3 regions of the Micromonospora sp. NPDC049049 genome follow, and region 1 is predicted to be linked to each of the others. Evidence: riboswitches for the same ligand, from Rfam matches in the RefSeq annotation. Region 1 holds a riboswitch; each other region holds the start of a gene.
What was found. Region 1 has a riboswitch for cyclic di-AMP ahead of AB0B68_RS13950 (NlpC/P60 family protein). Riboswitches for the same ligand answer to the same signal wherever they lie in the genome.

Region 1 (10,031 bases):
CCGGCCGCGTTGGAGATTGGCCCGGATACAACACCGGTATCCGGGCCAATCTCCGCCTTGCCGGATCGCCGCCTGGACTCCGCCTCGGCTCGACCGAGGACTTTGACACAGGCCCCAGCGCGACACGACGGCCCCCGGTCACCGACCGGGGGCCGTCGTGGTTCTCAGCGGGGTGTCCCCACCGGGGAGGGCAACAGCTGCACGTCGGCGAGGTCGACGTACATGATCCGGTGGCCGAACTGGATCTGCGCGTACCGGTTCTTGCCGCGAATGACCGTCCAGTCACCGGGTGAGGAGCCGTCGAACGTGCTGGCCCGGTAGTACTCGCCGGCCAGCACCGCGCCGACGGAGTACCGCTGCCCGGCGGCCAGCGTGTACTGGAGCGGCGTGATCGCCTGGTAGGGCACCCCGTCCGGGTACGCGGACTGCTCCGGGTACGCCCGTCCGTAGACCGGAACGGTGGCTCTTCCGGGCTTCGGTGTCGCCACGACTCCGACGGTCCAACTGGCGGTCGGCGCGGACGACGGGTTGTGGAACCAGGCCCGCTGCCCGAGGTACCAGATCGCCGTCCAGTCGCCCTGCCGGCCGGCCAGCGCATACGTCTGCCCGGCGGACGCCCTGGCCCCGTGGTCCGACACCGCCATCGTGTTCGGGCTGCCGTCCGGGCGGAGCGCGATGTCGTTGACCAGCGGCGCGTCAGCGGACGGCGCGCTGCGCAGCACCACCGACGAGGAACCGCGCGGAGCGCAGGGCACGCCCACCGTGACGCAGTCGGTGAACGCCGGCTGGTTGGTGGTGTAGTCCGGGTCGATCCGGACCAGCCCGGTGGCCGGGGTGCCGGTGTCCAGTCGGGGGGCGTGCAGCAGGTCGAAGTAGTGCGTCCAGTCCCAGTAGGGGCCCGGATCCCAGTGCATTCCCCGCACTGTCGAGGGGATGGTGCCGGGCACGTTGTCGTGGCCGATGATGTGCTGGCGGTCCAGTGGGATGCCCAGCCGCAGCGCCAGGTGCCGAACGAGCTTCGCCGAGGTCCGGTACATCGCCTCGGTGTACCAGGTGCCCTGCGCAGCGAAGCCCTCGTGTTCCAACCCGATCGACTTCGCGTTGACGTACCAGTTGCCGGCGTGCCAGCCGACGTCCTTCGTCTTGACGTGCTGGGCGATGTGCCCGTCGACCGAGCGCAGCGAGTAGTGCCAGCTCACGTAGGTTGGGTCCTGGACGAGTTGCAGGGTGGTGGCCCAACTCGCCTCGGTGTCGTGGATGACGATGTACTCGATCTTCTGCCGCGCGGGCCGGTCGGAGAGGTCGTGGTTGCCGTAGTCCCCGTCGCCGAACGCCTCGTAGGGCGCCGGGATCCATTCGCAGGAGATGGTGCGGGGGCATTCCACCCCGTCCGGGCGGGCCAGCCGGCGCAGGCCCAGCCGGTCCAGCCAGGACCGTTCGGGCCGCACCGCGCGGGCCGGCAGGGTGATCCGCTGGCCTTCGTCGGTCACCCGGGCTTCGCCCGCGCCGATGGTGGTGAAGACCTCGTCGGCGAAGGCCGCCGCGGCGTCGGCGCTGTCCGCGCCCGAGTAGCGGGCCACCGCGCCGTACCAGGCCGCCGGGTCGGTGCCCGCGCCGACCGGCGCGCCCAGATCCCTCTGGTACGCGCTCAGCAGCGCCGCCCCACCCCGGATGTTGAGGCCCGCGTCGGTACGCAGTGCCTCGGGGGCGGCACCGGTCAGCGCGGCGGCGGCGTCGACGGTCTGCAACGCGGCGGTGGACGGGGCGGGCGCCTCGACCGGTCGGGGCGCGGGCACCCGGGCCGGCCGGGAGTCGTCACCGCGTGGGTCCTCGGCTCCGGCGTCGTGGTGACCGCGTCCGGGTAGGGCGGCCACGTGCCGCGCGTCGGTCAGGTGCATCGGGCCGTAGCCGCCACTGGTGCTCGGTGTGCCGGCGTTGGTGTCCCAACGGGACTCCAGGTAGGAGACGCCGAGCAGCACGACGGCCGGTACGCCGTACTCGGTGGCCGCGTCGGCGTACTGCTGTTGGCGGTCGGTGGTGGGCGCGGCGGCGGCCGGGCCGACGGAGAGTGGCACCGTGGTCGCGGCGGCGACCACGGTGGCGGCGAGCAGTGCGCGCCAGCCGGTCGACAGGGTTGGATGGTGCATCGAACCCCCTAGATTCTCGCGGAGTGAGGTCAAATCACCATCGCGCCGTCCGGGAGCTCGCGTCAATACCTTTCCATCTATCGACGTGCACGGAAAGAATTCTTCACACACGGTCAGTGACCTCGTCCAATCCGTACGGAGTGTCACGGCCGCACGGGTTGCGGATCGGTAACGGGCGTCTCTACTCTGGTCATTTGTCGGCCCGACAGCAGCTCCGCCCACCCCGGGCGGTAACGGACCGACACCGCCGAGTCGTTTCCGAGCGAACCGGGGACCCAGGTCCCTCGGGGTGAATCCGCAGCCACTGCGGTAGGGCGCCGACTTCCCGCCCGAACCCGTCAGCTAACCCGGTAGGCGGTCAGGAAGAAGGAGTACGGAACCCCGGTGGCACTCCATGCCCCGCGGCCGTCGTCCGAGCGGTCGGCATCAGCCGGCCCGGCGTCGATAGTGCCGCGCCCACGCTGGTCCCGCTTAACCACCGCACTCGCCGCGCTGGCCGGCGTCGCCGTCGTTCTGACCGGTAGTGCCACGGCGGCCCACGCCGACCCCTCCGTCGCCGAGATCGAGCGCCAGATCGACGCCGACTGGAACAAGCTCGAACCGGTCATCGAACGGCACAACGCCACCCGCATCGACCTCGCCGCGAAGCGCAAGCAGGCAGACGCGCTGGCCGCCCGGATCACTCCGCTCGAGCGCCAGGTCGACGCCGCGATGGACAAGGTCAGCGCCCTTGCCGTACGCGCCTACATGGGTGAGAACGTCTCGACCGTCAACGCGATGCTGGGCAGCCGGTCGCCCAGCGAGGTGGTCGGCCAGCTCGAAATGCTGGACCGCTTCGCGCACGACCAGCAGAAGGACGTACGCCAGGTGGCCGACCTGCGCGACCAACTGGCCGCGCAGAAGGCGCCACTGGACGAGATGGTGGCCCAGCTGACCCGCACGGAAGCCCAGCTGGCGGCGAAGAAGAAGCAGATCAACGACGAGATCGATCGCCTGCAGAAGCTGCGCCTGAAGGTGTACGGCAGCGGCGGCGGCGGTCCGCTGCGCCCGGCGCCCTGCCCGGGTAGCTACCCCGGCGGTGCCGCGGGCACCGCGGTCAAGTTCGCCTGCGCGCAGATCGGCAAGCCCTACGTCTGGGGTGCCGAGGGTCCGAACTCGTACGACTGCTCCGGGCTCATGCTGGCCGCCTGGGCGAAGGCCGGCGTGTCGCTGCCGCACAACGCCGCCGCGCAGAGCCGGGTCACCAAGAACGTCAGCAAGGGTGACCTGCGCCCCGGCGACCTGGTCTTCTACTACAGCGACATCCACCACGTCGGCATGTACGTCGGCGGCGGCTGGGTGGTGCACGCCTCGCAGGCTGGTCAACCGGTCAAGATGAAGAAGGTCGACGACGGCCCGATCCACAGCTACGGCCGTCCAGGCTGACCCAGTGTGACCGAAGGGGCCCGTCGCGATCTCCTCGCGGCGGGCCCTCGTCGTTCTGGTCCTAGCGGGTGGGCCAGGTGCGCCAGTGCTGCCAGGCGCGGCTGGGTGTCGGCCCCCGCTGGCCCTGGTAGCGCGAGCCGTAGACCACCGAGCCGTACGGGTGCTCGGCTGGCGAGGAGAGCCGGAAGATGCAGAGCTGCCCGATCTTCATGCCCGGCCAGAGGGTGATCGGCAGGTTCGCCACGTTCGAGAGTTCCAGCGTCACGTGGCCGGAGAAGCCCGGGTCGATGAAACCGGCGGTGGAGTGCGTGAGCAGCCCGAGCCGGCCCAGGGAGCTCTTGCCCTCCAGCCGGCCGGCGAGCTGGTCACCCAGCGAGATGACCTCCAGCGTCGAGGCGAGCACGAACTCCCCCGGGTGCAGCACGAACGGCTCGCCGTCGGGGACCTCGACCGCCGAGGTCAGGTCGTCCTGCTGCATGGCCGGATCGATGTGGGTGTAGAGATGGTTGTTGAAGACCCGGAACAGCCGGTCGAGTCGGACGTCGATGCTGGAGGGTTGGACCAGGGTGGGCTCGAACGGCTCCAAGCCCAGCGTGCCGGCCTTGATCTCGGAGACCAGGTCACGGTCGGAGAGCAGCATCGGACCACCATAGCCGCGTTGCCGGAAGTGGCCGGATTCGGTGCCGGACCAGCGCGTCGAGGTCGCTACTCGTACATTTGTTCGATAGAATGCCCACATGGCTTCCTGGTCCGAATTCGCCGCCGACGAGCCCCGACTCGCCGACGGGATCCGCGTTCTCCTTCAGCAGTACGGGCCGGGCTTCGGCTATCTGGCCACGGTCCGTGCCGACGGCGGGCCCCGCGTCCATCCGGTCTCCCCGGTCATCACCGCCGAGGGGCTGTTCTGCTTCATCATCGACTCGCCCAAGCGCCGCGACCTCGAACGTGACGGCCGTTACGCGCTGCACTCGTTCCCTGCGGAGGAGAGCGACGACGAGGCGTACGTGGCGGGTCACGCCCGCCCGGTGACCGATCCGATCCGGGTGGCGCAGCTGGCGCAGAGCGCCCGGGCCGAGCCGCAGGTCGACTGGCGGCTCTTCGAGTTCACCGTCGACGTGGCCATGCTCACCCGCCGCGAGCAGCACATCGCGGGCATTCCGGGTCTCGGGCCGAGCCGGCCGGCCGTTCGGGTCTGGCTCGACCCAAACGCCCAGTCGGCGGTGGCAGCGCCCATCGCCGTCCCGCAGACGCGCCCGACCCTCCTCAGCCGTGACGTGCAGTGCACGGCCGCCTGACCACACGACCGGAAGATCATCGGTGCCGGCTCCGTCACGACGGAGCCGGCACCGATGCGTACGCCCGCCACACCCGGCGAGCCGCCACTCCCGCATGATCCACTCGACTTCGGCGAAACCGCGGTATCCCGGCGCTGCGGATGCCCCGACTTCCAGGAAGCCGAGTGGATCATCTTGGCCGACCCGGGCGGCACGGTCGGACACCTGCGGTCACCGGGGGTGCCTGGGTGCATGGGCTCGATGACTCGGGTACAGTGGTGCCGCTTGCGGGTGTAGTTCAATGGCAGAACATCAGCTTCCCAAGCTGACAGTGCGGGTTCGATTCCCGTCACCCGCTCCATGTGCAGAAGCCCTGGTCAGGACAACAGTCCCAGCCAGGGCTTTTGATGTTGCTCAGGCCAACTGCGTCCGGCGGGCCATCCACGGACCATCAGCCACGCTTGCCCGACGAGGAGATCCGCTCTCTGACTCCCCGCACCGCAGGTCAGGGCTTAACGTAGTGCTGGCGGGGGAACAAGCGCATGAGGCGCGGCAGGCGTTGTTCGATCTCGGCGAGGCTGTCGCTGTCCCAGGGCTCATCGATTGGGGCTGGATCGAAGTACGCGCGGTGGCCCCGGGCGTCCAGCGCTTCATGGAGGCTGTCTTCACGCCCGGTGATGCGGTCGTAGGCGCGGGATGCCACGTAGGCGAGTTCTTCCCAGTGCGGCCACTCCGCGTCGGCCCGTTCCCAGAGACTGCGGCCGGCGAGCGCACGCACAGCGGGCAGGTCGGCGAGGTTGTCGGGGTTTTGGGCGACGTGCTGCCACCAGCGCTGCCCCTGGCCGATGAGCCATGGTTGGAAGTACCAGAACGAGTCGCTGCTGCACAGGCCGTCCATGATCTGGTTGGCTGCGCCCCACATGGCGTAGGTATCGATCGGGCGACGCGCAGCCTCTAGGTGGACCTGGAAGTCCGCGATGTGCTCCAGTGAAACGCGGTTGAGCCGGTATGCCAACCAGTCCAGTCTTCGGGCCGGGTCGGTCGTCTCCTCGGCTGACCGCTCCAGGAACTTCCAGAATTCCGCCGAGTTCACGTCAAGGACGGTAACGGTCCAGCCGGCGCAGGCGGTGTGGTGCCTAGCGGGAACTCGCAGACGGTGCGCCAGGGGCTGATGTCCGGTGTTCCGGCGATGAGCCTGACTCTGTCGATGGCCGCGTTGATCGGCAGGTGCGTGGAGATGGTTTCTGCGGCGTGGCTCAGCGTGGGCTTGGCGGCGTCGTGACCGATGGTCAGGTGCGGCACCACATCGCTGTGCGCCCCGGCATAGGGGGGCGCCTCGGGAAACTGCTGCCACACGGCCGAAGTGAGTTCCCGGAACGGGCGAGCTGGCTGTGGAGCAAGCCAGACGACCGTGTCACCGAACCAGCCGACGTCCGTCAGTGCGACGTCGAACCGCGGGATCCCGGTAATGGTCTCGCGCAGTACGGCCAAGACCTGCTCATCGATCTGCTGCGGAGGCAGGAACGGGTAGAGGACGGTCACGTGCGCTGGCACCCCCCACCCGGCGGCCGGGTCGAGCGATGCCCGGAAGGGGCCCACCGCCTCCTCGGCCTCGGGTATTGGCACGATGATCGCCGTCTGTGTCGGTTCCATCCCCACAGCTTTCCGCCACGGTCGGTGCCGGTCCACTGGATTCACCACCCGCCGTGCGGCCCGCACCCACCAGAGGTCGGGCGGGCAGTAGGAGGCGTGGTGTGTGAGCGCCCGTTCTCAGTCTCGGGACCGCATTCGGGCAGCCAGGAAGGACGGTCGCTCGGTGCGGCGGGCGTAGGCCCCGTTGCCGAACGGCCTCTACCGGTAGTCGGCGAAGATCCGGCGTTCCACGCCATCGACGGTGACCTGACCGCCGTGCGGAAGAATCCATTGTGGCTTGGTGTGGCCGAACGGCACGCCGACGCAGACGACCGCCTCGGGGTTGTAGCGGGTCACCACGTCGACGACCGTGTCGCGCTGCTGCTCGCGAAGTCGCGCCCGATCTGCGGCCGGGGGTCGACGGGTGTGGTCGGAGACCGGCGGACGGGCGACCAGGACCGCGTCGACGGCGCTGAGGAGACCGCGTTCACCCAGTGATCGGACGATCCAGCCGACCTCAGGGGCGGGGAGAAGCTCCTCCGACGTCTCGATGATCAGCACCCCGCCGTGCAGGACCTCCGGGGGGAACGGGAAGCGTCCCGCCGTCAGGATCCACTGGATGACTTCCAGGCAGCCACCCCAGGTGCGGCCGGTGACCGCTCGGGCCGGCCCGTGCCAGCTCCATGGCTCCGTCGGTTCGCGCTCTCCGAACGACTTCAACGCCTGCGGATCTGCCCAGTCGACGCCGATGTCCTCGGACTCACCCGGGTCGGTGACCTCCAGCCGTTCCCCGGTCAGCAACGCCGCTCGCAGCGACCTGACGTGCACGTCGTCGACGGCAGGCCCGGGGCCGAGGTGCACCTGCGAGGATCCGCCGTAGAAGCTGGCGATGCCCAGTCCCCAGAGCCAGTGGTGCAGGTTGGTGTTGTCGCTGGTGCCGAGGAACGGCTTCGGGTCGGCACGGGCCAGGTCGGCGTCCAGGTGGGGGATGACGGTGATCTGGTCCTCGCCGCCGATGACGGCGAGAATGCCGCGTACCTGGGGGTCCGCGAAGGCCGCGTTGATGTCCGCCGCACGCGCCGCCGCGGTCGCGCCCACCTGGCGGGTGGTGGGGTATTCGACAGGTACGAGGCCGGTCAGGTCGGCAAGCCGTCGCATGGCCTGCTCGTGGATCACCGGATAGGCGCCGGCGGCGGCGAAGGATGGTGAGAGGACCGCGAGGTGGTCCCCGGGGCGCGCCTTTCGGGGACGAACAAGCTCATGCTCCATGTCGAGATCCAACAGGTGTGCCGGTCCGTACGCATCTCATTTCGGCGCATGCCTGAGGCGTTTCAGCACCAGCGAGTGGATGCCTAGGCCGTTCTCTCGGCAGCGAAGTAGGGCTCGGCCGCCTCCAGTCGGGGCACCTCCACGCCCAGCCTGCGCGCCTCCGTCAGGGTGTCGCGGCAGACCGCGCGCAGTTCCTCGGGGTTGGCATGGGCTTCCATGACCAGGCGCATCGGCGGGAAGTGTCTGAACAGCCAGGCCATCGCCGGTGCTGCCAGCCAGACGGGCGCGGTGAAAGGAAGTAGCTCGCTGCGGTGCCGCCGCAGATCAACGCCGCGAGCCTCGACGAGCCGCAGGAGTTCGCGGATGGCGAGGATCGCTTCGCGTGCGTTGCCGGGCGTCAGATTGGACAACGAGCCCTGCTTCAGGCTCTGCGTGTGCAGGCCCGCGTTCTGAACGAAGTGGATCGACAGCCAGCCACGGAAGTCGGAGCTCTCCCGGAGCCTGAACCCCGCCTCGCGAAACACCTGGCGCACGGCCCGCTCGCGCTCGGTCGGCGGCCGGTCGAGAGTGCCGAAGAAGACCACGGGCAGCAGAGCCCCACGCAACACACCGTCGTCGCCGAAGCCGCCGCCAGCCCCGGGGAAGCCCCAGGCCACCTGATCAGCGGGAAGGTGTTCGGTCGCGGTCATCGGCTCGACCCAGAGGTTGTTGAAGACAAGCACAGTGGCTTTGCCCACGCGCGGTCCCAGGAAGGCCGCGGCCTCCGCGAAGCCGTAGTGCTGCACGCTCAGCACGATCAGGTCGAAGTCATGGTCCGGCTCCAGTGACTCGCGGTAGCGCACCGGCCACCTCTCGGCGACGCGCTTCCCCCACGGCCGTCGCCGGGCGTCGAGCAGGTCGAGATCAATCGCATCGCCGTACGCTGCCGCCCGCCCCGGCCGGACATAAAACTCGACGTGGTGCCCGGCCCGTTCCAGGGCCCACCCGTAGGTCGCGCCGATGACGCCCCGGCCGAACATCAAGATCTTCACACGGCACCTCGTACCCTATAATCGGAGACTGTCTCCGGTTCTAAAAATATGGAGATAGTCTCCACTTGTCAACATGGAGCCCCACGTGACCGATGCCAAGCCACTGCGCGCCGACGCCCGCCGCAACCGGGACGCCCTGATCGCGAAGGCCCGCGAGCTCTTCGCCAGCGGCTGCTTCAACCTGCGCTTCGACGACTTCGCCAAACTCGCTGGCGTGGGCACCGGCACGCTCTACCGCCACTTCCCCACCCGGGAAGCCCTGGCCGAGGCGGTCTACCGCGAAGAACTCACCGCGATGTGCGACCGCGCCTACGAGCTGCAGGCCACCCTCCCCGCCGACGAGGCGCTGGAATCCTTCCTGCGCGGCTTCGTGGACCACCTGCACCGCCACGAGGGCCTCGCCCGCACACTCGCCACGCTCATGGCCACCCAATCGGGCGCGCTGGCAGAGGGTGCCCAAGCCCTGGGCCAGGTGATCGACGACCTCTTGGCCGCCGCCGTCAGGACCGGCACCATGCGCGACGACGTGGGAGCCGGCGCCGTCATGATGGCCCTCCACGGCATCTGTGCGGCCTACGACCATCCGAGCTACCGAACCGACGCGGACGGCCTCATCACCCTCGTCCTCGCCGGCCTCCGCCGCGCGGCGCCGTGAGCAGACCTGGCCCGGTGGCAGTCCAGCCACTGCGCTCGGCTGGAGGCCCGGAACGAGGTGATGACTTCTATCGGGATCGACAGTGGTAGTTCCTGCTGGACCCGGCACCGGCTAGGGTCCGGCTTGGAGGTGGTCCGTGTTCACCGAAGCGTTTCCGATCGTGACGACACCTGACCTGCCACGACTGATCGCGTTCTACCGGGACGTGGTCGGCTTCGAGCTGACCTACCGGTTCCCGGACGAGGGCGCACCGGAGTTCGTCGCCCTCCGACTGGGCAGCAGCGAGCTCGGCCTGGCCGCCAACCCGGAGGCTGGCGGGCCGGCCGACTCACACCGCTGGGAGCTGTGCGTCTACGCCGACGACTGCGACGCGGCAGTGGGCGCGCTGAGCACGGGTGGGGCGACGGTCACCGAGGAGCCGGTCGACCAGCCCTGGGGTGAGCGGTCCGCGCGGGTCACCGACCCCGACGGCAACCGCCTGCTGGTGCTGGCGCGGCTGTAGACGACAGCGCCGGGAAGGGCGCGGTCATCGTCTCCAGAACAGGAGGTGGGTGACTCCGCTGGGGCTGGGCACCGACTCGAGGTGGAAGCGGTCGAG
Region 2 (10,031 bases), on a different contig from region 1:
TCGGTCCAGTCGTGTTCGCTCATCGCTGCGCTCCCGGCTGCTCGCCCGAGTCGGGCACTGTCAGCGTCTCGACAGCAGCCGCGATGACCGCGGGGGTGAGTGTGAGCACGAACGGCTCCACCTCGTAGTAGTTCATGGCCTTCCCGTCCTCCGACAACTCCAGGCGGGCGGTGACCAGCCCGGCCGCCGCCAGCTTCCGTAGGTGGACCTGCAACAGCGCTCGACTGATGCCCAGTTGCCGGGCCAGCCCGCTGACGTACGCACGCTCGCGGGCCAGCGCGGCGACGACCCGCAGCCGGTGCGGGTTGGCCAGGGTGGCCAGCACCCGAACCAGGTCGTCGCCGGTCGGCGGCGAGGCGGTGCTCATAACCAGCCCTTGCACATGCCAAGGGAAGTTAGCAGGTGTCGGCGAACTGCGGTGCGGACGGAAAGCGGAATCAGGGGGATCTCAGGGTCGGCGGAAGAGGCCGGACACACAGCACGCCGGGCCGGTGATGATCACCGGCCCGGCGTGCGGGTTACGTCGTACGTCAGCTCTTGAAGGCGTCCTTGATCTTCTCGCCCGCCTGCTTGAGCTTGGCGGTGGACTGGTCAGCGCGACCCTCCGCCTCCAGCTGCTCGTTGTCGGTGGCCCGACCGGCGCCTTCCTTCAGCTTGCCGGTCGCGTCCTCGGTGGCGTTGTTGATCTTGTCGTCGAATCCCATTGCCAACCTCCATTGCAAGCGTCGCTACGACAACAGAGGTACCCCCGCCGTCTCCGGTCCAACCATTACCGTCGTCACAGATCGGCAGCGGCCGACCGGAAGCGACGCAGGCGCAGGCTGTTGGCCACCACGAAGACCGAGGACAGCGCCATCGTGGCACCGGCGATCATCGGGTTGAGCAGCCCGGCGGCGGCCAACGGCAGGGCCGCCACGTTGTAGCCGAACGCCCAGAACAGGTTGCCCCGGATGATGCCAAGCGTGCGGCGGGACAACCGGATGGCGTCCACCGCGGCGTCCAGGTCGCCCCGGACGAGGGTGAGGTCGGCCGCCTCGATCGCCACGTCGGCGCCGGTGCCCATGGCCAGCCCCAGGTCGGCCTGGGCCAGCGCCGGGGCGTCGTTGACCCCGTCACCGACCATCGCCACCGACCGCCCCTCGGCCTGGAGCCGCTTGATCACGTCGACCTTCCCGGCCGGCAGCACCTCGGCGATCACCTCGTCGACGCCCACCTCGGTGGCGACCGCGCGAGCCACAGTGGCGTTGTCCCCGGTCAGCAGGACCGGAGTCAGCCCCAGCCCGCGCAGCCGGGCCACCGCCGCCCGGCTGGTCGGCCGGACCACGTCGGCGACAGTGAGCACGCCCCGGGCCCGGCCGTCCCAGCCGGCGACGATCGGCGTACGGCCGGCGGCCTCGGCGTCGCGCACCGCCCACTCGACCTCCGGGGGTACGTCGATCTCACGCTCGCGCAGCAGCCGGACCCGGCCGACCAGCACGGCCCGCCCGTCGACGGTGCCGCTCACCCCCAGCCCTTCGAGGTTGCCGAAGGCGCTCACCGGGGGCAACGCGCCCGCCTCGGTGGCAGCGGCCGCTACCGCACGGGCGATCGGGTGCTCGGAGGCGGCCTCCACCGCCCCGGCGAGCCGGAGCAGCTCGGCCCGGTCCACGCCGCTCGCCGGCACCACGTCCACCAGTGTCATCCGGCCGGTCGTCACGGTGCCGGTCTTGTCGAGCACCACGGTGTCCACCCGACGGGTCGACTCCAGCACCTCCGGGCCCCTGATCAGCACGCCGAGCTGGGCGCCCCGACCGGTGCCGACCAGCAGCGCGGTCGGGGTGGCCAGGCCGAGCGCGCACGGACAGGCGATGATCAGCACGGCCACGGCGGCGGTGAACGCGGCGGTCGGGCCGGCCCCGGTGCCGAGCCACCAGCCGAGCGTGCCGACGGCGAGGATGATGACGATCGGCACGAAGACCCCGGAGATCCGGTCCGCCAGCCGCTGCACCGCCGCCTTGCCGCTCTGCGCCTGCTCCACCAGGTCGGCCATCCGGGCGAGCTGGGTGTCCGCGCCGACCCGGGTGGCGGTGACGATCAGGCGCCCACCCGCGTTGATCGTTGCGCCGACCACGCCGTCACCCGGGGCGACCTCGACCGGCACCGACTCACCGGTGAGCATGCTGGCGTCGACAGCGGAGGTGCCCTCGTCGACCACCCCGTCGGTGGCGATCTTCTCCCCGGGGCGGACCACGAAGCGGTCACCGACGGCGAGCCGGTCCACCGGGATCAGGATCTCCACGCCGTCACGCAGCACCGTCACGTCCTTGGCGCCGAGATCGAGCAGGGCGCGTAGGGCGGCGCCGGCAGTTCGCTTCGACCGGGCCTCGAAGTAGCGACCGGCCAGGATGAACACGGTGACCCCGGCGGCCGCCTCCAGGTAGATGTTGCCGGCGCCGTCGCTCCGGACGATGTCGAAGCGGAACGGGTGCGTCATTCCGGGCATCCCCGCGTCACCGAGGAAGAGCGCCCAGAGCGACCAGCCGAACGCGGCCAACGTGCCGAGCGACACCAGTGTGTCCATGGTGGCCGCGCCGTGCCGCAGGTTGGTCCAGGCGGCCCGGTGGAACGGCAGCCCGCCCCAGACCACCACCGGGGCGGCCAGGGTCAGCGACAGCCACTGCCAGTAGTCGAACTGCCAGGCCGGGACCATGGCCAGCAGGACCACCGGCACGCTCAGGGCCACCGACACCCAGAGCCGGGTACGCGGCCCCCGCAACGGGTCCACCGGAGGTTCCGCGCTGGGCAGGGCTGGCAACGCCGCGGTGTAACCGGTCTTCTGCACGGTCCCGATCAGGTCGTCCGGTGTGACGCCGTCGGCGTACCGGACTGTCGCCTTCTCGGTGGCGTAGTTGACGGTGGCGCTCACCCCGTCCATCCGGTTGAGCTTCTTCTCGATGCGGGCGGCGCACGCGGCGCAGGTCATCCCGCCGATCGCCAGTTCGATCCGGTTCGGCGCCTCGGGCAGCGGTCTGCTGGTGGTGGTCATCGTCTGGTCCCGTCAGTCATGTCCGTGCCCGGGGGTGCCGTGGTCGGCCCCGCCGGTCGGTGCGGGGCCGCTCGGTTCGGGGGCGTCTCCGGTCGGGGCAGCGCCGGCGACCACTGTGAACTCGGCGGTGTGCACCCTCCCGCCGTGCTGGAAGTCGAGGTAGAGCCGGTAGCTGCCGACCGAGGGCACCTCGGCGAGGAAGGTGACGGCCGGACCGGGCCGGGTGCGCCCGTCGCCGGGCGTCCCGTCCGGGTGCACGTGCAGGTAGGCCAGATCACCCCGACGCAGTGCCACCAGGTGCCCGTACGCGCCCAGGTAGGGCTCCAGGTCGGTGACCGGCTGCCCGTCCCGGCTGACGGTCACTGTCAGCGACGACGTCCGACCGGGCTGCGGCGCACCGGTCAGGGTGACCGTGTAGCCGTCGACAGTGGTGCTGGTCGTCGGGGCGGGCAACGGCCGTTCGGTCAGCTCGCCGGAGACTGTCACGTCCACGCCCAGGGTCAGCGGCTCGCCCCCGGTCGGGGCGAAGTCGGCGAACGCCCGCCACTGTCCGGGACCGGCCAGCGGGGTGTCGACCCGCCAGGTGCCGTCCGCGGCCAGCTCGGGGTGGACGTGGCGGAAGCCGGAGAGGTCCCGACGGGCGACGATCAGGTGCATCTGCTTGTCGTGCGCCACGTCGTACCGGGTGACCGGGCGACCGTCCGGGCCGGTGATCCGGAAGGCGAACTCGTCGGCCGGGGCGTCGACCGGTTCGAGGGTGTAGCCACGTTCGGAGACGAGCAACCCGCCGGGCAGCCGATCGCCCGTCCCGCCCCGCTCGTCCGCCGTCGGGGTGGCGGCGGCATCGTCGTGCCGGCTCTCGGCGACCGGGGCGGGGTCGACGACCCGGCCGATCCCGTAGGCGGCGCCGAAGACCGCCGCCAGGCCGACGGCGAAGCCGGCCAGTTTCGTCACGGTACGCACGTCGGCCCGCCGATCACGCGTCGACGAGGTCGTAACCGGCCTCGTCGACGGCGGCCCGGACGACCGCGGTGTCCAGCGGCTGGTCGCTGCTGACGGTGACCCGGCCGGCGGCGAGGTCGACCTGGACGTCACGCACACCCGCGATGGCGCCGACCTCGGCGCTCACCGCGCTGACGCAGTGCCCGCAGGTCATGCCCTGCACCTGGTACGTCGTGTCGACCATTGGATCGTCTCCTTCGTGGTACCGGTACCCGGTGGGGGTATCTCATCAGAACCGACCGTACCATACCCCCTGGGGGTACGCTATCCTGGTCGGCATGACCGCACCCACCCCGATCCGCGGATACACCGCCAGCAAGGACCAGCTGCTAGCGCGGCTCCGCCGCGTCGAGGGGCAGGTCCGGGGCATCGAGAAGATGGTCGACGACGACCGCTACTGCATCGACGTGCTCACCCAGATCTCCGCCATCCAGGCCGCCCTCGACAAGGTGGCTCTCGGGCTGCTCGACGGGCACGCCCGGCACTGCATGCACGAGGGCGCCGCTGAGGGTCGGGCCGACGAGATGGCCACCGAGATGATGGCGGCGGTCGGCCGGCTCATGAAGCGCGGCTGACCGCGCTCACTCCGGCGCGGGATCGAGACGGACCCGGCGCAGCAACTGAGCGTTGAGCGCCACCACGATCGTCGACGCCGACATCAGCACCGCGGCCACCGCCGGGCTCAACGCCACACCCGCCCAGGCCAGCACCCCGGCGGCCAGCGGCAGCGCCACCACGTTGTAGCCGGCCGCCCAGGCCAGGTTCTGTCGCATCTTCCGGTACGACGCCCGGGACAGCCGAACCACGGCCCCCACCCCGCGCGGGTCCGAGGATGCCAGCACCACCCCGGCGGACTCGATGGCCACATCGGTGCCCGCGCCGATCGCGATGCCCACGTCCGCCCGGGCCAGCGCCGGCGCGTCGTTCACCCCGTCACCGACCATCGCCACCACCAACCCCCGCCGCTGGAGCTCGGCCACCCGATCGTCCTTCTCCGCCGGCAGCACCTCGGCGAAGACCTCGTCGACGCCGGGCCGGAAGCCGAGATCGGCGGCGACCGCCTCGGCCACCGGCCGGGCATCACCGGTGATCATGGCGATGGTTCGGACACCCTCGGCACGCAACTCGTCGACAGCGCGCCGGGCCTCCGGACGCACCTCGTCGGTCAACGCGAACGCACCGAGCACGGCGTCGGGCAGCCGCACCAGGTGCAACACCGCGGCACCCCGCGCCGACCACCGCCCGGTCGCGGCCTCCAGCTCCGCCGGGAGCGAAACGCCCAGCTCGCGCAGCAGCGCCGGCCCGCCCACCGCGTACTCCGTACCGTCGATTGTCGCCTTCACACCGCGGCCCGGCAGCGACCGGAAGTCGGCTGCCCGGGCCGGGCCGCCGCGGCCGGCCGCCGCCACTATCGCCCGGGCCAACGGATGTTCGCTCTCCGACTCGACACCGGCCGCGATGCGCAGCACCTCGCTCCGCTCGACGCCGGACGCCGTCGCCAGGTCGGTCACCCCGTGCTCGCCCCGGGTCAGCGTGCCGGTCTTGTCGAAGAGCACCGCGCCGACGGTCCGCATCCGCTCCAGGGCCAGCCGGTCCTTGACCAGAATCCCGGACCGTGCGGCGAGCGCGGTGGAGAGCGCGACGACCAGCGGGATGGCGAGACCCAGCGCGTGCGGGCAGGCGATCACCAGGACGGTGACCGCACGGACCACCGCCTCGTCGGGCTGACCGAGCGCGGTCCAGACCAGCACGGTCAGCACGGCGGTGCCGGTGGCCAGGTAGAACAGCGCGGCGGCGAACCGGTCGGCCAACAGTTGGGCCCGTCCACCGGAGGCCTGGGCCTGCGCGACCATCCGCTGGATGCCGGCGAGGGCGGTCTGCTCACCCAACGCCTCGACGCGCACCCGGATCGCCGAGTCGGTGGCGACGGTGCCGGCCACCACCCGGTCGCCAGTCGACCGGGCGACCGGCCGCGACTCCCCCGTGATCATCGACTCGTCCAGCTCGGCGCCGCCCTCGACGACACGGCCGTCCGCCGGCACCCGACCCCCCGGCCGGACCAGCACCACGTCGCCGATCCGCAGACCGGTCACCGGCACGGCCTCGACCCGCCCGTCCGCCGCCACCCGTTCGGCCTCGTCCGGCAACAGCGCGGCCAGCGCCGCGAGCGCTCCCCGGGCCTGTCCGATGGCCTTCATCTCCTGCCAGTGCCCGAGCAGCATGATGGTGACCAGCGCGGCCAACTCCCACCAGAAGTCCAGGTCGAAGACGCCGACGCTGGTCGCCAGGGACGCGGCGTACGCGACGGTGATCGCCATCGCGACCAGCAGCATCATTCCGGGCGCCCGGTCCCGGACCTCTCGGACCGCACCGACCAGGAACGGCCAACCGCCCCACCAGAACACCACCGAGCCGAGCACCGGGCCCACCCAGCCCTGACCGGGGACGACGTCCCCGCTCAGGCCCAGCCGACCCGACACGAGATGACTCGTCAGCACCACCGGGATGGTCAATACCAGGCAGACCCAGAACCGACGGCGAAACATCGCCGGATCGTGTCCGGCGTGCTTGTCGTGTCCGGCGTGCTTGTCGTGCCCGGAATGCTTGTCGTGCGGCACGGGTTCGGCGTGTCGCGGTCGGTCGGGGTCGGGCGGTGACGGAGCGGGCATGGCTCCAACATGCCGCCCCGGAGACCGCCGCGCGAGCGGTTCGGCCGCCCGACACTCCGCCACGACCTGCAACCCCCGGAGGGGCTGGCTAGCATCTCCCCCGATGGCCCTCCGAATGCCGCTGCACAGTCGGGCACCGGCGCCGCCACGTCGTGGCGGTGCCCCCAGCCGACCGGGCCGAGCACTGACCGTCCGTGATCAAGCGGTCGTCAGGCAGCGATCCGCCCCGCCGTCCGCCGCGTTTCCACCGCAACGGTGAACCGCCCGGCCCGCTGACCCGTATCCCGCACCGGATCGTTGGGAGTCTCACCTTGGCCGCCGACCACACTCACCCCGCTCCGTCCGCCCCGCCTCGGGTGCGACGGATCCTCGTCGTGACTGTGGTACCCCTCTTCGTCGCCACCGTGCTGGCCGCGGTGCTGCTCTGGCCGCGCGGCGGGTCACCGCAGACCGATGGTGGTGCGGACGTGCCGCGCTACCCCGGCACTGTCACCCGGGTGGTGAGCGAGCCGTGCCCGCCGGCGCCGTCGGTCCCCGAGGGCACACCGAGGGTCGGCGATGGGCGGTGCGGCACTGTCGACGTGCGGGTGGACGACGGGCCGACCGCCGGCCAGCAGGTACGGACTCCGGTGCCCGACGGGCCCGGCGCACCCCGGGTCGAGGTCGGCGACGAGGTCGTCCTGGTCGAGCTGGCCGACCCGACCGATCCCACCACCAGCAACTGGAACATCGCCGAGCACCAACGCGGCACCCCGATGGTGTGGCTGGCGGTGATCTTCGCGGCCGCGATCGTCGCGTTCGGTCGGTGGCGAGGTCTGGCCGCGCTCGCCGGGCTGGCCGCCAGCTTCGCCATCCTGCTCACCTTCGTGCTGCCGGGCATCAGCGCCGGCAGGTCACCGCTGCTGGTGGCGGTGGTCGGCGCGGCCCTGATCATGTTCGTGGTGCTCTATCTGACCCACGGGGTCACCGCACAGACCTCGGTCGCGGTGCTCGGCACCCTGGGCAGCCTGGTCCTGACCGGCGTGCTCGCCACCATCGCCACGGCCGCGACCCACCTCACCGGCTTCGGCAGCGAGGACGCCACCACCCTGTCGATGTTCCAGGGCGACGTGGACCTGCACGGACTGCTGCTCGCCGGAATCATCATCGGGTCACTCGGGGTGCTCGACGACGTGACGGTCACCCAGGCGGCCACCGTCACCGAACTGGCGAACGCCAACCCCGGGCTGACCCGGTTGCAGCTCTACCGTGCCGCCACCCGGGTCGGTCGCGCGCACATCGCCTCCACTGTCAACACCATCGTGCTGGCGTACGCGGGTGCCTCACTGCCCCTGCTGCTCCTGCTCACCGCCGACTCGCGGCCGATCGGGCAGATCCTCACCAGTGAGTTCCTCGCGCAGGAGATCGTCCGCAGCGCGGTCGCCACCCTCGGTCTGATCGCCGCCGTACCGCTGACCACCGGGCTGGCCGCGGTGGTCACCGCCGCCGGGCGCGCCGACGCCTCAGCGCTCACCGACGCCTCAGCGCCCACCGACGCTCCCGCGCCCCGGCCCCAGCCGGACCGCAGCGAGGCACTGGCCGCACTCAGCTCACCGCGAACGGCCGGCTCCGACGAACCGGACCGGACGCGGACCGCACCCCCACCCGAGGCCACCGACCGGTGGCCGAAGTCGAACAGGAGCACGGATACGGCATGGTGACACTCCTCAGCGTGACCAGATCGGGCATCCACCCTGAGAACCCCGTCACTGGTCACTCAACGCTATGGCGAAATGACGCTTTTGGTCGGCATCCAGGCGTAGCTCAGCCGGTCGACTCTCGGGTAACCTCGCTGCCGGTTACCGATGAAGGCGCGAAGCGGCGCCTGCGGTGCCACCGCCCAATCGCCAACCGGCGAGCCGGGGACCCAGGTACCTGGGGTGAATCCGCATCAGCGGTAGGGGCCACTTCCGCCCCGAACCCGTCAGCTAACCCGGTCGGCGGTCGACGGAAGGGAACATTGTGACGGCACCCCTACGCCGCTGGTTGACACCCGTGGTGGCCGTGATCGCCGCACTGACCGTGTTCGCCGGGCCGTTCCCGGCGCACGCCGCCCCGACGAACCCCACACCGTCCGGGCACGAGGAGGACGGCGAGCCCAAGCTGCTCAACGACGTCATCGAGCAGGCCAACCGTGACTACTCCGCCGCGAAGTCCAAGCTGGACAAGTCCAAGAAGCGGCAGAGCGAGTTGGCGGCGGAGGTCAACCGGGCCAAGGCCGAACTGGACGCGTTGGCCCCGCAGGTCGGGCAGATCGCCGCCCAGGCGTACCGGACCGGCCGGATCGGCGCGGTCGCGATGCTGCTGGAGAGCGACGCGCCCGACTCGTTCGTCCAGCGCGCCGGGCTGCTCGACGAGATCAACATGGTCAACGAGAAGAAGCTCTCCGAGGTCAACGAGGTGAAGTCCCGCGCCGAGCAGGCCAAGCTGGCCCTCGACACCGAGGTGCGCGAGCAGCAGAAGCAGACCGCCCTGATGGCGAAGCGCAAGAGCGAGGCCGACAAGGCGCTCTCCCTCGTCGGCGGCAAGGGTTTCACCGGCGGCCTGGTGGATGCCACCTCCAAGGTCGCGAAGATCGGCCCGGGTCGCACTGCCGACGGGGACTGGAAGGCCCAGTCGTGCAGCGAGAACGACCCCACCACCTCCGGCTGCATCACGCCGCGCACGCTGCACGCGTACAAGGAGGTCAAGGCGGCCGGCTTCAACCGGTTCGTCGGCTGCTACCGCCCCGGCGGGCCGTGGGAGCACCCGAAGGGCCGCGCCTGCGACTGGTCGCTTCAGAAGAGCGGGTTCTCCCCGTGGCACAACAACGACACCAGGACGTACGGCAACAACGTCGCCGCGTTCCTCATCCGTAACGCCGACCGGCTCGGCATCTACTACGTGATCTGGAACCGGCAGATCTGGTTCCCGGCCACCGGCTGGAGTTCGTACAGCGGGCCGTCGAACCACACCGACCACGTTCACATGTCGCTGCTCTGACCCGCCCGATCTCCGTCGAGGGCCGTTCCGCGTGACGCGGAGCGGCCCTCGTCGCGTCAGACGGTGGCAGGCGCGGCCGGGTCGGTCGATTCGGCCGGGGTCGTGAAGCCGGCCGGCACGGCGGCCACCTGGCGTACCGCTCCGGCTGCCAGTCGGTAGGACACGCCCACCACCGCGCACCGCCCCCGCGCCACCTCGTCGGCCAGCACGGGCGACTGCCCGAGCAGCGTCTCGACGGTCTGTGCGATGTGGATGTCGACGATGCCGTCGATGTCGTCCACCCCCTCGGCCGCGGCCCGGCGCAGGCTGGGCAG
Region 3 (10,031 bases), on a different contig from region 1:
CCTTCGGAAGATTTCGTACTAACCGACCTTAATGGCGCAGGTGGTGGCAGGTCGTCGCATCGGCCCGGTCCGGCGCGGCGCTGAGGGTCCCTGGGGCGTTGCCAGCCAGACATCGGTACGGGACGATCGGGCGACCAGACGACGGCGGGAGACGGTGTGCTCAGCAGCGATACCTTCAGCTACACCGTCCAGGCCCGGTGCTCACCCGCCGAGGCGGCAGCGTTGCTCAGCGACCTGACCCGGCAGGGCGAGCTGCATCCGCTGATCGTGCAGGTCCGCCGGGTACCGCCCCGGCCCGGCGCCCAGGCGAGCTACACGATCAACGACCGGTTGGCGGCCGGTCCGCTGCGCTTCCGGACCACCTACCACGCGGACGTGCTGATCAGCGAGGCCGACGAGATCGTCATGGTGGCCCGCCAGTGGCCGGCCACCACTGTGCGGAACCACACCCGTCTACGCGCCGAGCCGGACGGCCTGACCCGCGTCGACGTCGAGATCACCCTGACCGCGCCGAGGCCCCTGTTCCGCTACGCGTTCCGCCAGGCCCAGGCCGCTCACCTCGCCCTGGCCACCCGGCTGGGCGCCGCCCTGGACCGCACCAACAACACCCCGCCCCCTAACCCCTAACCCGCGTCCCGACCCGTGGCCGACCCCGTGCCGCGCCCCTGGCGCGCCGATCTTGCAGTTTCAGCTGTCGATATCGGTGGGATGGAACCCATATGTCGGCGTAGTAAGTGCAAGATCGCGGGCGCGTAGGGCGGGGCGGGCGCGTTAGATCGGGGTTGGCGCGCTCTTGCGGGTCGGGCGGGTGGTGGGACGTCGGCCCCACGGCTTGTAGGTGGAGAGCACTGTCGCGATGACCATCAGGCTGGTCGACACCGCCGGCGCGATGACCAGGTCGGCGCGATCGCGGGCGGGCAGGGCGGCGCCGACCGCTCCGGCGTGACGCAGATTCGGGGTGAGCAGGAACAGCACCAGCCCGACCATCACCGTGGTGATCACGAGCTTGACCAGCACCCACCGGTGGCGCAGCAGGCCCCACGGGGTGAGCAGCGAGCTGGCGACTCCGATCAACCACACCAGGACGCTCAGCGGCGCGAACAGCACCGTGCCGACCAGAGCCGTGACCGGATAGACCACCGCCGGATCGGCGCCCCGCTGCACGGCGACGCCGAGGGTGAGCAGCACCAGGTCGGCGCCGAGCCAGCCCAGCGAGGTGACGAGGTGCAGGGTGAGCAGCGCCTTGCGGGTGGTGGGTCGGATCCGAGGCATACCGCGATGCTGCCCGCCGGCCACCGCCGGGTCGTCCGACGAGCGACGACATCAGGGGTACGCCCGGTGACGTAGCCCGGCCCCTGACGCACGTGATGCCTGTGAGCCATCCAGTGGCTCACAGGCATCACGACGCGTCGGTCAGTAGACCGACAGGTGTACGTGGTTGGTGTGGTCGCTGGACGGGTCGCCGCCCGCCCCGCTGTACGACTTCCACCCGCTGCTGGGCAGCCAGATCTGCCTGTACCAGATCACGTAGAGCACGGCGAGCCGGTCCGCGTTGCGGATGAAGTACGCGGCCAGGTTGTTGCCGTACGTCTTGTCGCCGCCGGTGGCGTCGCCGCCGAAGCCGTTCTTCTGCGCCGCGAAGTCGCAGGCCCGGCCCTTCGGGTGTTCACCCGAGCCGCTGGGGCGGTGGCACGAGACGTACCGGGTGAATCCCGCGGCCTTGGCCTGGTTGAGCGCGTGCAGGGTGCGCGGGGTGATGCAGCCGTTGGCCGGCGTGGGGTCGTTGACGCTGCACGACTCGGAGGGCCAGGAGCCGTCGGAGTTGCGCGGTGCGGCCTTCGCGTTGGCGCTGGAGGTGCCCCGGTTGGAGCCGGCGTCGGCGGTGGTCTGCGGCTTGGGCGTGGTGGCCACACTCAGGGCCCGTTCGGCCTGCTCCTTGCGCTTGGCCATCACCGCGACCTGCTTGCGCTGTTCGTTGATCTCGCCGTCCAGGGCGACCCGGGTGCGGTTGGCCTTGTCCTTGGTGTCCAGCAGGTCGCGCAGCACCCGGTCCTCGTTGGCCGCCACCGCGTCCAGCGCGGCCGCCCGGTCCATGAAGCCTTCCGGGGTGTTGCTGTTGAGCAGCGCCGACACCGCACCCAGCCGGCCGGTGCGGTAGGCGACCTCGGCGATCTCGCCGACCTTGCCGTTGCGCTGGTCGATCTCGACCTCGATGGTCTTCAACTGGGTGCCGAGCTGCTTCTGCCGTTGCACTGACGTGTCCAGGGCGCGCTTCGCGTCCAGGTAGCCCTTGCTGGCCGCATCGAGCTGGGCTCGCAACGCCGGGGTGCCGCCCTCCTCGTCGGAGTCGGGTGCGGCGGCTCGCAGGCCGGTCGGGGGAGCGGCCGAGGCGGTGCCGGCCGGAAGCGCGACGCCGAGGGCGAACATCGCGACGATCAGGGCCGCCAGTCGGGCGGCGGGTGGTCGTGCTGGTGCCACTGCGCATGTCCTTCCGTCAGCCGCCGACCGGGTTAGCTGACGGGTTCGGGACGGAAGATCCCTACCGCTGACGCGGATACACCCCAGGAACATGGTTCCCCGGTTCGCCCAGTTGGGCGATTAGGCGGCGACCGCCACCGGCGCCGGGAGGGCGCCGCCTGGTGACGGCCGGGACCGAGCCTACCGGTGCGGGTGGGGCCGCTGCAGCCGATGTGACGGACGGTGCGTACGTCACCACGGAAATCGACGAACCGGTCACCATTCGATGGAGCCGCAGGCTCCAGAAGCGGCGCCGGGCTCGATCTGCAATGTCGCGTGTTCGATGCGGAAGTCGTCGTGCAGGGCCGTACGTGCCGCGGTGAGCACCGCGCCGACCTCCGCGCCCGGTGCCATGGTCAGGTGGGCGGAGGCCACCTCCATGCCCGAGGTGAGCGTCCAGACGTGCAGGTCGTGCACCTCGACGACACCGGGGACGGCGGCGAGCCGGTCGTGCACGGCGGTCACCTGGAGGTGCTCCGGGGCGGCCTGCACCAGGATGCGGATAGCGGCGCGGGCCAGCCGCCAGGTGCGCGGCAGGATGAACACGCCGATGGCGACCGCGACCAGAGGGTCGGCCCACCACCAGTCGGTGACGGTGATGAGCAGCGCCGCGCCGATGACGCCGACCGAGCCGAGCAGGTCACCGAGCACCTCCAGGTAGGCGCCCTGGAGGTTGATGCTCTCCCGGGCTCCGGCGCGCAGCAGCGCGAACGCGGCGATGTTCGCGAGCAGGCCGAGCACGGCCACCGCGAGCATCGGGCCGGCGATGACCTCATGCGGGTCACCGAAGCGGCGGATCGCCTCGACCACCACGTAGATCGCGACGCCGGAGAGCAGGACGGCGTTGGCCAGCGCGGCGAGCACCTCGAGCCGGTAGAGCCCGAAGGTGCGCTGCGGGTCGCCGGTGGCCCGCCGGGTCGCCGTGATGGCGGCGAGCGCCATCCCGATGCCGAGCACGTCGGTGAACATGTGCCCGGCGTCGGAGAGCAGGGCGAGCGAGCCGGTGTGCAGTGCGACCACCGCTTCGACCACCATCAGGGTGGCGAGCAATCCGAAGGCCGCCCAGAGTCGACCTCGGTGCTGGTGTGCGGCATTGGCGACGGACCCATGGTGGTGGTCATGACCTGCGCCCACGAGAACCACCTTCCGCCGCTGGTCGGGACCCGGTCAAATGTATGCTCACATCGCTATGTGTGCAAGTGTACGGGCAGGGCGTTCCGCCGGCGGCAGTCCGCACACGTCAGCTGGTCGGGTCGATGGTGGTGAGCCGCTGGGTGGCCCGGGAGAGCGCCACGTACAGGGTGCGCACCCCGGCGCCCGGATCCGCCCGGATCTCGCTCGGGGCGACCAGCACCACCCCGTCGTACTCCATGCCCTTGGCCTCCAGGCTGGTCACCACCTGCAACCTGGGTGCGCCGAGCGCGCCCAGCCAACCGGCGACCTCGTCCCGGCGGGGGACCGGCGTGATGACCCCGACCGTGCCCTCCACCTCGGCCAGCAGGCCGGCGGCGGCCTCCACGGTCGCGGTCTCCAAGCCCGTCGCGGGCACCACCAGCTCCACCGGCTCGACCCCGGTGGAGCGGACGGCGGTCGGCAGCGGCAGGTCCGGGTAGAGCCGCCGGATCTCCGCCGCCGCCACCGCGAAGATCTCCGCCGAGTTGCGGTAGTTGGTGGTGAGCGTGAAGTCGTGTCGCTTACGCCGGCCCAGCGCCTGGTCGCGGGCCCGGGTCAGCTCCTCCGGATCGCCGGTCCACGCGGTCTGCGCGGGGTCGCCCACGACGGTCCAGGAGGCCAGTCGGCCGCGTCGACCGATCATCCGCCACTGCATCGGCGAGACGTCCTGTGCCTCGTCCACGACCACGTGCGCGTAGTCCCGGTAGTCCTCGGGGCGCTCCCGGGCCGCCGCGCGGGCGGCCCGCTGCCGTTCACCGAGGGTGCTGAGCTCACGGACGCCGCCGGCGAGCTGGAACGGGTCGCGTCGCGCGCGGGCCGGCTGCGCGGGCTTGCCGAGCAGCGCGTCCAGCTCGTCAAGCAGTGCCACGTCGGCGATGGTCAGCCCGGCCGAGTCCAGGTTCCGGTACGCGGCGTTGAGCAGCCGGATCTCCGCCGAGGAGAAAATCCCCCCGGCGTACCGGCGCAGGCGGTCCGGCTGCGCCAGCCAGCCGAGCACGTGCCGGGGGTGCAGCCGAGGCCACCACGCCTTGAGGAACTCCCGGAACTCCGACCGCTCGGCGATCTCCGCCTCGAAGGCCGGTTGCTCCGGCAGCCGACCGCTGCTCAGCTCACGGGCCTGCGCCCAGAGCGCGGCGAACACACCGTCGAAACCGGCCCGGCGCACCTCGTTGCGCCGTGCGCCGCGTTGCAGCGCACGGTCCCGGATCCGGTCCAGCGCGACCCGGTCCAACCGCAGCAGCGTGCCCCGGTAGAGCAGCCGTAGCTCACCCGGGCCGCCCGGCACCGCGTCGCGGGCCGCCCGCTCCAGCACCCGGCGCATCCGCAACGAGCCCTTGACCGCCGCCACCTCGGGCGGGTCGGGGCGGGTGGCTGTCATCCCCGGGAAGAGGGTGCCCAGCGAGTGCAGGGTCGCGGTGTCCTCACCGAGCGACGGAAGCACGGAGCCGATGTACTCGACGAACACCGACGACGGGCCGACCACCAGGATGCCGCCGCCGGCGTAGCGGCTGCGGTCGGAGTAGAGCAGGAACGCGGCCCGGTGCAGGGCGACAGCGGTCTTGCCGGTGCCGGGGCCGCCCGCGACGATCGTCACCCCGGAACCGGGCGAGCGGATCGCCTCGTCCTGCTCCCGCTGGATGGTCGCCACGATGTCGCGCATGCCCCGGCCGGTGGCCTTGGACAGGGTGGCCAGCAACGCGCCGTCACCGACGATGGTCATCCCCTCCGGGGCGGCCGTCGGGTCCAGCAGGTCGTCCTCGATCCGGGTGACCCGCTCGGCGCGGGACTGGATGGTGCGACGCCGCACCACGTCCAGCGGCTGCGCCGGGGTGGCCTGGTAGAAGGCGGCGGCGGCCGGCGCGCGCCAGTCGACGACAAGCGTGACGGCGTTCTCGTCGCGGATCCCCAGTCGCCCGACGTGCAGCACCTGACGGTCGCGCAGGTCCAGTCGGCCGAAGACCAGCCCCTCGTGCTCGGCGTCCAGGGTGTGCCGCCGCTGCGCGGCGTGGAAGACCATCGCGTCGCGCTCGACCAGGGCGCCGTGCGTGCCCACCCGGGCCATCCGGTAGCCGTCACGCTCGGCGCGGACGGCCGACTGCCGCAGCTCGGCCAGTCGGGCGTACACCCGGTCCAGGTGTCGTTGCTCGACGGCGATCTCCTGCTCCAGGCCGGTCTGGTCGGTCAACGCACGCTCCTTCAGAGGTCGCCGGCAGGCGGTGGAAACCGCGCGGGCCAACCGCAGAAGGGTACGGCCCCGGACCCGACCCGCCGCGCCCGAGGTGCGCGAACGTGCTCAGGCACCCGTCTCGGCGGGGGCCGCGCCACGGTGAGCCGTCGGCGACGCGCCGAGGTGGGCCGGCGGCGATTCGGCGATCACCCGTCGTACGACGCCGGTGAGCGCGGCGTTCACCTCGTCCGGGCGTTCCATCATCAGCATGTGCCCGGCACCTGGGCAGACGGTCAGCTCGGTGGCCGGCAGAGCCGCCGCGATCGACTCGGCGCACGGCGGTGGGGTCAGCCGGTCCCGGTCGCCGACCAGGGCGGCGGCCGGCAGGTGGGCCAACGCGGCGAGGGTGTCCAGGCGGTGCTGGGTGCCGATGGAGGCGCGGAACCCGCCGATCGAACGCAGCGAGGCCCGGGCCACCGCCGACGTCACCAGGCGGATGTCGGCCGGCTCGCAGCGGTCACCGAAGAGCATCCACCGGATGCTCGGTCGCAGCGCGTTCAGCAGTGCCCGGGGAGCACGCCACGAGCCACACCGGGCCAGCACACCGGCGCCGGTCGTCTCGGCCAGCCGGATCAACCGGGCGATCCGCGGCGAGAGCCCGTAGACGGTGTGCGTGTGCCCCTCGGCGGTGGTCGAGACGAAGACCAGGCCGGCGGTACGGGCGGCGAAGTGCGCGGGGTGGCGGTGGGCGTACTCCATGATCGTCATGCCGCCCATCGAGTGCCCGACCAGCACCACCGGGCCGGTCGGCGCGACCGCGTCGATGACCGCGGCCAGGTCGTCACCCAACTGGGCCAGGGTGGCCGTGGGCAGCGCCATGCAGCTGGACCGGCCGTGCCCCCGCGCGTCGTAGGCGACCACCCGCACCGCATCGCCGAACTGCGGCGCGGTGAGCGCCTCGACCTGCCGGTGCCAGGCGCGCCCGTCCAGCGTCCAGCCGTGCAGCAGGATGGCGGTGACCTGGGCGTCCGTCGGACCCGTCGCCTCGACGTTGAGCCGTACACCGTCTGGCAGGCCGACCTCGAACCGCTCCGGCATCGCCACCTCCCCAGGGCCGCCCAGTATCACCAGCACCGGGATACCCGGCGGTAACACCGGCTACCCGCCATGACACCACGCCAATCGCGCCGTGGCGAACATTCCCGACCTCGCCCGTGCCGGACGGCGGCGGGCCAAGCTGGACGGCATGGGGTCGTCGGGAGCGCCCATGGGTGCGACGTCGGGGCAGGGGCGGCAGGCCGGCGGTACGCCCCGCGCCGCCCTGGCCGACCTGCTCGCCGGCAATCGGCGGTTCGTCAGCGGCCAGCCGGTGCACGGACACGACGTCACGGCAGCCGCCGCGGCCTCCGGCGACCAGCAGCCGTACGCGGTGGTGCTGGGCTGCATCGACTCCCGGGTGCCGTTGGAGGCGATCTTCGACCAGACCTTCGGCGCGATCTGCGTGATCCGCACCGGGGGACACGTGCTCGATCGCGCGGTCCGCGGCTCGATCGAGTACGTGGTCGGCCAGCTCGGCGTACCGCTGGTGATGGTCCTCGGCCACGAGCGGTGTGGCGCGGTGCAGGCCACGGTAGAGGCGCTGCGCATCGGCCAGCGTCCCGGCGGGTCGCTGGCGCACCTGGTGGACGAGATCGCGCCGGCGGTGACCGAGGCGGGGATCGACGATCCGGCGGTGCTGCCGCTGGCGATCCGCCGGCACGTCCGGCGTACGGTGCGCACCCTGCGCCAGGACGATCTGCTGGCCGGGCCGGTGGCCGCCGGCCGGGTGGCCGTGGTCGGCGGCCTCTACGACCTGGCCACCGGCGAGGTCGCCCTGCTCGATCCAGGCTGAGCTGCCCTGCCCTGGCCCGAGGACCGTCCCCCCGCCGCCGCCCGAAGTCGATCCTCGCGCACGCGAAACCGCCCGCCGGGAACTCCCGGCGGGCGGTTCGTTGGAGCGGTGGGGAGGGCTCAGCCCTCGAAGACGCCGGCCGCGACCAGGCGCTTCTCGGTGGCCTCCCAGCCGTCACCCGGGTGGGTGGCAGCCAGGTTGTTGATCTCCGCCCGGATCTTGGCGGCGTGGCCGGCGGCGGCCAGAACGCGGATCTCCTCGACGAAGGCGTCGGAGTCCGTGCGCAGGTGCGCGGTCTTGCCGTTGGTCAGGTTCCGCACGTAGGCGTGCTTGCCGCCGTTGAGCGGGATGAGGTACTTGAACTCGCCCAGCACGCTGAGGGCGCCACCCTGGCCAGCCTGGCCGGCCCGGACTGACGCGCGCGCGGTCTTAGAGGTGTTGCTCGCCACGGAGGTACTCCTTGCAAGACGTACGGGAGGACTAGACGTCCGGGGGCTGTGTGCGGGTCGTACGTGACTCGGCCCGCGAAGGTGTAACGCGGCATAAGCCGCCGGTGGAACTGTACAGGACCACGACATCATGCTGGTCGTCGCGGTGTCCTGAGAGGCAACGGCGACCACCCGTCCGGCTATTCCACCCGGCGTTTTTTCCGATTCCCTGGCGCACCATGCGTCACAGGAGTCATCATGTGTTGCAGCAGCCACCTGGGTGGACGAGGTCGTAGGGGAAGACGCACCTCGCTCTCCGGGAGGTCACCGTGCCAACGCGTGGCGTCGTATACGTCCACTCGACCCCGCTCGCCGTGTGCTCGCACGTCGAGTGGGCGATCGCGCGCGTCCTAGCCGCGCCGGTCAACCTGCAGTGGACGGCTCAGCCCGTCGACCCCGGCGCACGCCGGGCCGAGTGCGGGTGGACCGGTCGTCCGGGGACGGGCGCCGAGCTGGCTGCTGCCCTACGGCAGTGGCCCATGATCCGTTTCGAGGTCACCGAGGAGCCGAGTCCCGGCGCCGACGGTGAGCGATTCATGTACGTGCCAGCCCGTGGCCTGTTCCGGGCGACGGTCGGCGTGGCCGGCGACATTCAGCTCGGCGAGGACCGGCTCCGGGCGCTGATGGCGGCCTCCCGGGCCCCCGAGGCCCTGGCGCACGCCCTCGACAAGGCGCTCGGCACGGCATGGGACGCTGACCTGGAGCCCTACCGGTACGCCGGCGACGGCGCCCCGGTGACCTTGCTCACTCGGGTCGGCTGATCCGAACGGCGGGCCGCTGGCCGTACGCCGTCGGGCCGGTGACGACCGGTAAGGTCAAGTTGCCCCGATAAGGGAGAAGCTGGTGGGATGGGCGACGTGTCGAATCGCCCGTGGCGCGCCAGTGTCGCTGTCGCCGCCCTGACCGCCCTGCTCCTCTCCGGCTGCTCAGGTGACCCGGAGCGCCCCACGCCGACGCCCAGCCCCGTCGGGACGTCGGCGGGCCCGAGCGTCCCGCCCGCGCCGCCGGCCAGCGACCCCGCCGGCCGCGCCGCCGCGCTGGTGGCGACGCTGTCCGACGAAGACCTTGTCGGCCAGGTGCTGATGCCGTACGCCTACGGAGACTCGGCGACGAAGGTCTCCGCCGGCTCGGCGGCCGGCAACCAGGCTCTCGGCGGGGTGGACACCCCCGCCGAAATGATCGCCAAGTACCGACTGGGTGGCCTGATCCTGGTCGGCTTCAGCGCCGACGACCCGACCAAGGGCAACCAGGAGACCACGAACGTCGACAACCCCAGGCAGGTCCACGAGCTCACCACCGGGCTGCGCAGCGCCGCCGGTCGGCTCGCCGCCGGTTCGGCGCCGCTGCTCATCGGCACCGACCAGGAGTACGGGGTCGTCACCCGCGTGACCGACGGTGTCACGGTGCTGCCCAGCGCCCTCGCGGCCGGCGCGGCCGGTGACCCGAAGCTCACCGAGGCCGCCTGGCGGGCCGCCGGCGCCGAGTTGGCCGCGATGGGCATCAACATCGACTTCGCCCCGGTGGCCGACGTGCTGGCCACCCGCAGCGCAGTGATCGGCTCCCGGTCCTACGGCTCCGACCCGAAGCAGGCCGCCGCGCAGGTGGGCGGCGCGGTCCGTGGCCTCCAGGCGGCCGGGGTCGCGGCCACCCTGAAGCACTTCCCCGGGCACGGCCACAGCGCCGACGACTCGCACAAGGACCTTCCGGTGCTGACCCAGTCCGCCGCGGCGTTGCAGAGCGGCGCGTGGCCGCCGTTCACCGCTGGAATGGACGCGGGCGCGATGGCCGTGATGTC

Region 2: another riboswitch for cyclic di-AMP. It lies ahead of AB0B68_RS30250 (hypothetical protein); the one in region 1 lies ahead of AB0B68_RS13950 (NlpC/P60 family protein).
Region 3: another riboswitch for cyclic di-AMP. It lies ahead of AB0B68_RS13045 (hypothetical protein); the one in region 1 lies ahead of AB0B68_RS13950 (NlpC/P60 family protein).

What each region holds. Positions count from the first base shown of each region.
Region 1 is NZ_JBEZEX010000011.1:62,755-72,785, reverse strand. Features, by position in the region: gene AB0B68_RS13955 (peptidoglycan recognition family protein) at 165-2,147, opposite strand; cyclic di-AMP (ydaO/yuaA leader) riboswitch at 2,383-2,518, shown strand; gene AB0B68_RS13950 (NlpC/P60 family protein) at 2,532-3,572, shown strand; gene dcd (dCTP deaminase) at 3,634-4,212, opposite strand; gene AB0B68_RS13940 (pyridoxamine 5'-phosphate oxidase family protein) at 4,310-4,867, shown strand; tRNA gene AB0B68_RS13935 (tRNA-Gly) at 5,134-5,207, shown strand; gene AB0B68_RS13930 (DUF4240 domain-containing protein) at 5,352-5,939, opposite strand; gene AB0B68_RS13925 (2'-5' RNA ligase family protein) at 5,936-6,499, opposite strand; gene AB0B68_RS13920 (LD-carboxypeptidase) at 6,698-7,636, opposite strand; gene AB0B68_RS13915 (2-dehydropantoate 2-reductase N-terminal domain-containing protein) at 7,831-8,778, opposite strand; gene AB0B68_RS13910 (TetR/AcrR family transcriptional regulator) at 8,864-9,433, shown strand; gene AB0B68_RS13905 (VOC family protein) at 9,594-9,935, shown strand; gene AB0B68_RS13900 (dihydrofolate reductase family protein) at 9,960-10,031, opposite strand, start outside.
Region 2 is NZ_JBEZEX010000047.1:6,500-16,530, forward strand. Features, by position in the region: gene AB0B68_RS30205 (hypothetical protein) at 1-23, opposite strand, end outside; gene AB0B68_RS30210 (helix-turn-helix domain-containing protein) at 20-367, opposite strand; gene AB0B68_RS30215 (CsbD family protein) at 531-704, opposite strand; gene AB0B68_RS30220 (heavy metal translocating P-type ATPase) at 779-3,025, opposite strand; gene AB0B68_RS30225 (hypothetical protein) at 3,038-3,988, opposite strand; gene AB0B68_RS30230 (copper ion binding protein) at 4,002-4,211, opposite strand; gene AB0B68_RS30235 (metal-sensitive transcriptional regulator) at 4,306-4,602, shown strand; gene AB0B68_RS30240 (heavy metal translocating P-type ATPase) at 4,609-6,573, opposite strand; gene AB0B68_RS30245 (YibE/F family protein) at 7,008-8,396, shown strand; cyclic di-AMP (ydaO/yuaA leader) riboswitch at 8,563-8,693, shown strand; gene AB0B68_RS30250 (hypothetical protein) at 8,698-9,717, shown strand; gene AB0B68_RS30255 (carbonic anhydrase) at 9,774-10,031, opposite strand, start outside.
Region 3 is NZ_JBEZEX010000010.1:75,941-85,971, reverse strand. Features, by position in the region: gene AB0B68_RS13055 (SRPBCC family protein) at 157-627, shown strand; gene AB0B68_RS13050 (hypothetical protein) at 772-1,272, opposite strand; gene AB0B68_RS13045 (hypothetical protein) at 1,414-2,427, opposite strand; cyclic di-AMP (ydaO/yuaA leader) riboswitch at 2,484-2,615, opposite strand; gene AB0B68_RS13040 (cation diffusion facilitator family transporter) at 2,734-3,651, opposite strand; gene AB0B68_RS13035 (AAA family ATPase) at 3,758-5,875, opposite strand; gene AB0B68_RS13030 (alpha/beta hydrolase) at 5,984-6,955, opposite strand; gene AB0B68_RS13025 (carbonic anhydrase) at 7,125-7,748, shown strand; gene AB0B68_RS13020 (hypothetical protein) at 7,868-8,197, opposite strand; gene AB0B68_RS13015 (DUF3145 domain-containing protein) at 8,506-8,997, shown strand; gene AB0B68_RS13010 (glycoside hydrolase family 3 protein) at 9,085-10,031, shown strand, end outside.